Regions from separate parts of the Beduinella massiliensis genome, predicted to be linked through region 1. Evidence: riboswitches for the same ligand, from Rfam matches in the RefSeq annotation. Region 1 holds a riboswitch; the other holds the start of a gene.
The links. Region 1 has a riboswitch for cyclic di-GMP ahead of C1725_RS17115 (hypothetical protein). Riboswitches for the same ligand answer to the same signal wherever they lie in the genome.
Positions count from the first base shown of each region.

Region 2: linked by a shared signal. The riboswitch ahead of C1725_RS00375 (hypothetical protein) and the one ahead of C1725_RS17115 (hypothetical protein) in region 1 are both predicted to bind cyclic di-GMP.

Region 1 is NZ_LT963430.1:3,566,861-3,570,266, forward strand. It holds gene C1725_RS19065 (hypothetical protein) at 1-56, opposite strand, end outside; gene C1725_RS17115 (hypothetical protein) at 333-1,481, opposite strand; cyclic di-GMP riboswitch class I at 1,605-1,693, opposite strand; gene C1725_RS17120 (beta-L-arabinofuranosidase domain-containing protein) at 1,950-3,406, shown strand, end outside.
Region 2 is NZ_LT963428.1:93,720-97,125, forward strand. It holds gene C1725_RS00370 (response regulator) at 1-1,065, shown strand, start outside; cyclic di-GMP riboswitch class I at 1,195-1,292, shown strand; gene C1725_RS00375 (hypothetical protein) at 1,389-1,910, shown strand; gene C1725_RS00380 (type I asparaginase) at 2,034-3,026, opposite strand; gene C1725_RS00385 (DUF3842 family protein) at 3,190-3,406, shown strand, end outside.

The DNA.
Region 1 (3,406 bases):
CCCACGGTCATCATCGCGCCCGCGAGCATCAGAGCCGCCACATTCTTCTTCGTCATAAGTCAAAATCCACCTTTCAAATTCTTTTTTGTTCCGTTCTGTGCTTCAAATAGGGTTTCCGTTCTCCGTTTCGGTCCTGCTTGCCTTACATTCTACGCCGTGTCTTCCGCCGCCGTTCGACCCCCTCCGGGGGCGGCCGTCAACTTTGGTTCACCTTTTGTGACGATTCCAGAAGGATGCTTTTGGGGCGCTTGAACGCCCTGAAAGCGTCCTTCTTCTTTCTTTTGGGCCTGGGCTCAAAACCTGAACCTAAACCGTACCGCTGCGGATGACCTCTATTCGATTCCACCCGCCTTTCCCGTGGGTTCGGGCACGGAAAGCGTCAGCTGCGTGCTCGCGTCCTCCATCTGCCAGCTGTTCCACTGCGCGTCGTACGCGTAGCGCACCAGCCAGGCGGTGTATTCACCGGCGGGGAGCGCCTGCCCGTCGGGCAGCGTCCTCAGCGCCGCGCGTCCCTCGAGGAACGCGCCCGGCGCCACCGGGTCGGACTCGTAAATCGTCAGGAACTCGTAGGCCGGGTCGAATGCCGGGTTCGCCTGCTGCGCGGCGGTTTCCTCCGCCGTGCGGTGCGCCTCGCCCGATACGTCCATCAGCTCCTGCTGCGATATCTGAATGGCGAACATCACGTCGCCCGCGCTCGTCACGGGGTTGAAGGCGTACAGGTCGCAGGTGCCGTCCGCGTCGAAGTTCAGCCGCATGTCGCCGCTGAGCACGTGGAACTTGACCTCCACCACCGCGCCCACCATCGATCGCCGGTTGGTCAGGGCGTCGTAAGCCGCCATCACCATCTGCGCGCTGTAGTCGCCCGCCGGGATCGTCGAGCCGTCCGGCAGCGTGCCCAGCGTCATCGTGCGCACCACGCTTCCCGGGGGGATGCCCTTCGTCTGGCTCAGCGGGATATAGGTCGTCTCCGGGTCGAAGCCCGGCTGCGCGGCAAGCGCCGCGAGCTCCTCCTCGTCGTAACCCGTGCGCCCGGTCTGGCGCTCCAGCTCCGCCAGGGAGATGCGCAGCATGTACTGCACGTTCACCTGGCTTCCCTCGGGGTTGCCGACGTTGACCTCGCCCTCCGCGTAGGGCGAATCGAACGTGATGTCCGATACCGTCTGGATCGTGATGCTGTTCACGCCCTGCTGCGGCCTGTCGCCCGGGCGCACCGGCGCTTTCTTCGTCTGCGCCGGCTTTGCCGTCGGGACGGGCGCGTCCGGCGACACCGCGCGCTCGTCCAGCTCCAGCCCCGCGTCCGAGGGCGTGGCCGCAAGCTGCGTGGCCGCCGCGTCCATCTCCAGCGCCGGATAGCTGACCGGCACGTCCTGCGGCAGCCCCGTTTCAGGGGCCGCGCCCTTGGCGGGAACCGAGTCCCCCGCGAGGGCCGGGCCGCCCGCGAGGCACAGCGCCAGCAGCGCCGCGCCTAAAATCCGCTTCATGTTGTTCCTCCTGCCCATGCGGACACAAAAAAGCCGTCCGCGAAATCGATCTCCCGCGACGGCAACACAAACTGGGCCGACCTGCATATGAATGCAGCCCGCCGATTGACAAAGGCTTGCGCCTCTGGCAACTGGCTGTCATGCCCGCCTGCGCGGGGTTAGACCCTTTAGCTTTGCGTCGCCGCCTTTCAGCGGGTTTGCCGGTATGAAATTGTACGTTGCTCGAACTGAGCTTAGTATAATCCCGGAATTGACCTTTGTCAATCCCTTTCCTTATATTTGTCAAAAATTCCTTATCAAAAAATATTTAATTTTAAGTTCAAAGTATTAATCCGCCCGCGTTTTCTTTGCTTTACCTCGCGGCCAAAGTCGGGTATAATAAGAGACAACCCTTTATACGTCTTTCATTTGACGCTTGAAAATTGATTTTATACGATGCCCCGCATCGTGAATTGGAGGCATACGCCCATGATCGCCAAAACCCTATTCAACCGCGCCCCGCTGATGCCGGGCCGCTTCGCCCCGCTGCCGCTGGGCGCGCTCCGCCCCAGGGGATGGCTGCTTCGCCAGCTTCAGCTCCAGGCGCAGGGCCTGACGGGCAGACTGCCGGAAGTCCTGCCCGACGTCGGGGACGACTGCGCCTGGCTGGGTGGGCCGGGCCCCGCCAACGCCCACGCCGCCCGCTATCTGGACGGCCTCGTGCCGCTCGCGTTCCTGCTGGACGACGACGCGCTGAAGGAGGAAGCCGCCCGCCGCGTGGAATGGGTGATGGAAAGCCAGCGCGAGGACGGCTCCTTCGGCCCCGAGATGAAGGACGCCTTCATCGCCCGCGGCGTGATGCTCAAGGCCGTATGGCAGTACTACACCGCGACCGCCGAACGGCGCGCGCTGCTGTTCCTGCTGCGCTACCTGAAGTTCCTGCTCTACGACCTGAGCGACCACACCCTCTCCTCCGAGGAGGCGGCCTGCGCCGCCGACACGCTCTACGTCGCGCTGAACGTCTACAACGTCACGGGCAAGCGCCCGCTGCTCGACCTGTGCCAGCTCCTGTGCGACCAGGGCAAGGACTGGACGCGCTTTTGCCATACCTTCCCCTACCGCATCCCCATGTACAAGCACACGCCGCCCGCCCAGATGAAGCAGCTTCTTCAGCAGGAGGACGACGAACGTTCCTATTACGCGCACCTGCAGCGCACCACCCGCGCCGCGACCATCGCGCAGGGGCTGCGCATGCCCGCGCTCAGCTACGTGCTCACGGGCTCGGGCAAGCACGAGGAAGCCTTCGAGACGGGCATGGCCAAGCTCATGAAGGCGCACGGCACGGCCTGCGGGTGCTTTACCGGCGACACGCTGCTCGCGGGCGCGAACCCCTCGCAGGGCGTGGACGCGCGCGCGGTGCAGGAGCTCATGTTCTCGCTGGAGACGGTGCTCTGGGCGCAGGGTACGCCCGACGCCGCGGACGCGCTGGAGCGCCTCGCCTTCAACGCGCTGCCCGCCTCGTTCACGGCGGACATGCGCGCCTGCCAGTGCGTGCAGCAGCCGAACCAGGTGCGCGTGAGCCGCGAAGAGCGCGCCTTTTACGACGCGGGCGACGGCGCGAACCTCTTTACCGCCCACGAGGACGCGCGGGTGCTTTCCGGCGTGCATCAGGGCTTCCCCAAGTTCGCCGCCTCCCTGTGGATGCTCTCGCGCGACGGGGGGCTCGCCGCGATGAGCTACGCCCCCTGCACGCTCCGCTACCGCCTGGGCGAAACCGCCGTCCGCCTCTCGGTGGAGAGCGCCTATCCCTACGACGGCGCGGTGAAGATCACCCTTTCGCTCTCGCAGGACGCGGCCTTCCCCCTGCACCTGCACATCCCCGCGTGGGCCGAGGGCGCTACCGCCGCCGTGGAGGGCGAGGTCGTCCCCTGCGCGCCGGGCGAGTT
Region 2 (3,406 bases), on a different contig from region 1:
TTCGTCGTGACCGACACCGGAATCGGGATGCGCGAGGACTTCCTTCCGCATCTGTTCGAGCCCTTCTCCCGCGCGGAGGACGCCAGGATTTACAACATACAGGGAACGGGCCTCGGCATGGCGATCACGCAGAACATCGTGCGCATGATGAACGGCACCATCGAGGTGAGGAGCGAGCCGGGCAGGGGTACCCAATTCATCGTGGCGGTGTCCCTCGAGCTGTGCGCGGAGTCCGAGGCGGGCGACGAGGAGCTGGCGGGCCTCGCGGTCCTGGTGGCGGACGACGACCCCATCCTGTGCGAGAGCGCGACCGACACCCTGAACGAGCTGGGCATGCGGTGCAGCTGGGTGCTGTCCGGCGCAGAGGCCGTCCGCCGCGTCGTCGCGGCCCACGAGGCGCGGGACGACTTCTTTGCCGTGATCCTGGACTGGATGATGCCCGACATGGACGGCCTGGAGACGCTCCGGCAAATCCGCGCGCGGGTAGGCAGGGACGTGCCCATCGTCATCGTTTCGGCCTACGACTATTCCAGGATCGAGGAAAAGTTCCGGCTCGCGGGCGCGGACGCCTTTATCACGAAGCCGCTGTTCAAGTCCAAAATGGTCCATACCTTCCGCAGGTTTTGCCATCAGGAGCGCTCAGGCGCGCCTGCCCCCGCGCCCGAGGAGCGCCAAAGCAGCCTGGCGGGCAAGAAGGTCCTGCTGGTGGAGGACAACGAGCTGAACCGTGAAATCGCGGTCGAGCTGCTGGAGATGCACCGCCTGCGGGTGGATACGGCGGAAAACGGCCAGGTCGCGGTGGAAAAGTTCGGCGCGTCCGCGCCCGGGGAATACGCCTGTATCCTGATGGACATTCAGATGCCGGTGATGAACGGCTATCAATCGGCCGAGACGATCCGCGCGCTGAAGCGGGCGGACGCGCGCGCCGTCCCCATCCTCGCCCTGACCGCGAACGCCTTCGCGTCCGACCTGGGGAAGGCCCACAGCGCGGGCATGAACGACCATATCGCAAAGCCCATCGACGTGGACCGGCTCATGGAGACGCTGCAGCGGTGGATCGGCTGACGGAGGCCCGGCTGACGGAGGCCCGGCGGTTTCGCCGGGCCCGTTTATTAAAAAAGATTTAAGGTGTAAGCGCCTTGACCCCCGCGCGGCGGCGTGTTAAAATAAGCATATCAAAGATCTTCCTTGGATCAGCGATAAAGGCAAAGCAGCCGAAAGGCTGTGACGCAAAGCTACAGGGCCTAATCCCCGGCGGTCAGTCGGCGGGGGAATGGCAGCCAGTTGCCGTTGTATGCCCGCGCGTGCGGGCTTGCAGGGCGGGTCTATTTTTTGTGGTATCGCGGCCCTGCAAAGCGGCAACCCGACTTTTATAGGGGGTTGTTGACATGAAACAAAAAGGCTTTCTCATCATGCTGCTCGCGCTGGCGGTCGTGATCTCTCTTTCGGCGGGTTCCCTCGCGATCTACGCGAGCGCGGCGGACGTGGCCGCGTCGCAGGGGGATCCCCAGCGCTTCGATCTCGCTTCTCCCGTGGCGGTGGACGTAAGGCCCACGGTCGCGCCGATGCAGACCGCGAGCTACCCGTTCGAGGTGTCCGGCGATTCCCTGGGCGGCGGCCCGGCGGACGCCATGGACATGACGGTTTTCTTTGGCAGCACCGACGCGCTGGCCCAGACCCCGGGGCTTTACGCCTGCCTGGTCGAGACGACCGACGGCGCGTACCGCGTGCTCAAGACGGTGACCTCCGGCGACCTGCTCTACGAAGAGTCCCGCGCCTTTGATGAGGGCAGCGCGAAGACGCGCACGTTCGCTATCGAGCTGAGCTGGCTGGACGACAGCGAGGCCGCGACGGCGCGGCTGAACGCGTGTCAGCTCTTCGTCACCGGCGCGCCCCACATCGAAGGGTAAGCGCCCCCGCGCTTTCCTTATATTTTACAAAAGAGAAGCCCCGCGAAATACAAAAGAAGAAGCGCAAAAGACAAGCAGAGGCGCGGCCGTTTGGCCGCGCCTCTGTGCGTTTGCCGCGCGCTTTTACGCCTCCCCGATCTCGCCGCAGAGGTTTTCCTGCATGATGCGGGCGGCCTGCGCGGGGTCGTCCGTCTGGCCCAGGGCCCACATCAGCTTGGTGACGGCTGCCTCGGTCGTCATGTCGCCCGCGGCGACGACCGCCTGGCGGCTGAGCTGCGCGCCGACCTCGTAGCGCTCCAGGTCGGTGGAGTCGTACAGGCACTGGCTGGTGACGACCACTACGATGCCCGCGCGGTGCAGCGCCTCCAGGCGGGGCAGCAGGTTTCGGCGCAGGTAGTGAAACCCGCCGACGCCGAACGCCTCGATCACCACGCCGCGATAGCGCAGCGCGACCAGCGCGTCCAGCAGCGCCGGGTTGGTGCCGGGGATGAGCTTGATGAGGCAGACCTCGGGGCACACGCGCTCGCAGAGCCGGAAGGGCTGGTCGCGGACCGGGAGGGGGAACTGCATGCGCACGCCGCGCGCGTCCACCTCGCCCGCGTAGGGCGCGTTGACGGATTGGAAGGCGTCGAAGCCCATCGAGCGCACCTTGAAGGCGCGGGTGCCGGCGATGATCTTGTTGTTGAACACCAGGTACACGCCGGGATAGCCCGCGCAGGCGGCGGCGAAGGCGTTGGCCAGGTTCACGCGCCCGTCGGACATCAGGTGCGTGATGGGCAGCTGCGAGCCGGTCAGCACCACGGGCTTCTTCAGCCCCTGCAGCATGAAGGAGAGGATCGCCGCGGTGTAGGCCATGGTGTCGGTGCCGTGGGTGACGACCACGCCGTCGTAGTCCGCGAGCGTGTCCGCGCAGGCCCTGGCGATGACGCGCCATTCCTCGGGCTGGATGTTGCTGCTGTCCAAGTAGAGGATGTCCTCCGCCTCGGCATGGCACATGGAGGAGAGGCCCGGCAGGTAGGAGAGCACGCCCTTGGCGGTGAGGGACGGCGTAAGGCCGTGCTCGCCTTCGCCGGAGGCGATGGTGCCGCCGGTGGCGAGAAGCTTGATTCTTTTCATAGGTGACCTCCGATGGGTGGATGTTCCTATTATATCCGATTTCGCCGCCGGGGGAAAGCTCTTTTCGGCCGGTCTTAGCTTCCGGACGCGGCAATCGCATTTTGCCTCCAAACATGGTATAATGAAGGTGGATTTCGACATTTTTTGCAAAGAGGGGCTGCACATGCGCATCGCCGTCATCGACGGGCAGGGGGGCGGCATCGGCCGCGCGCTCTGCCAGGAACTTTCCCAGAAGCTCACGCCCCCGCACGAGCTCATCGCCTTGGGCACCAACGCGCTGGCGACCGCCAGCATGCTGCGCGCCGGGGCCCATCGCGGCGCGACCGGCGAAAACGCCGTCGTGCGCGGCGCGCGCTCGGCGGACGTGATCGTCGGGCCCA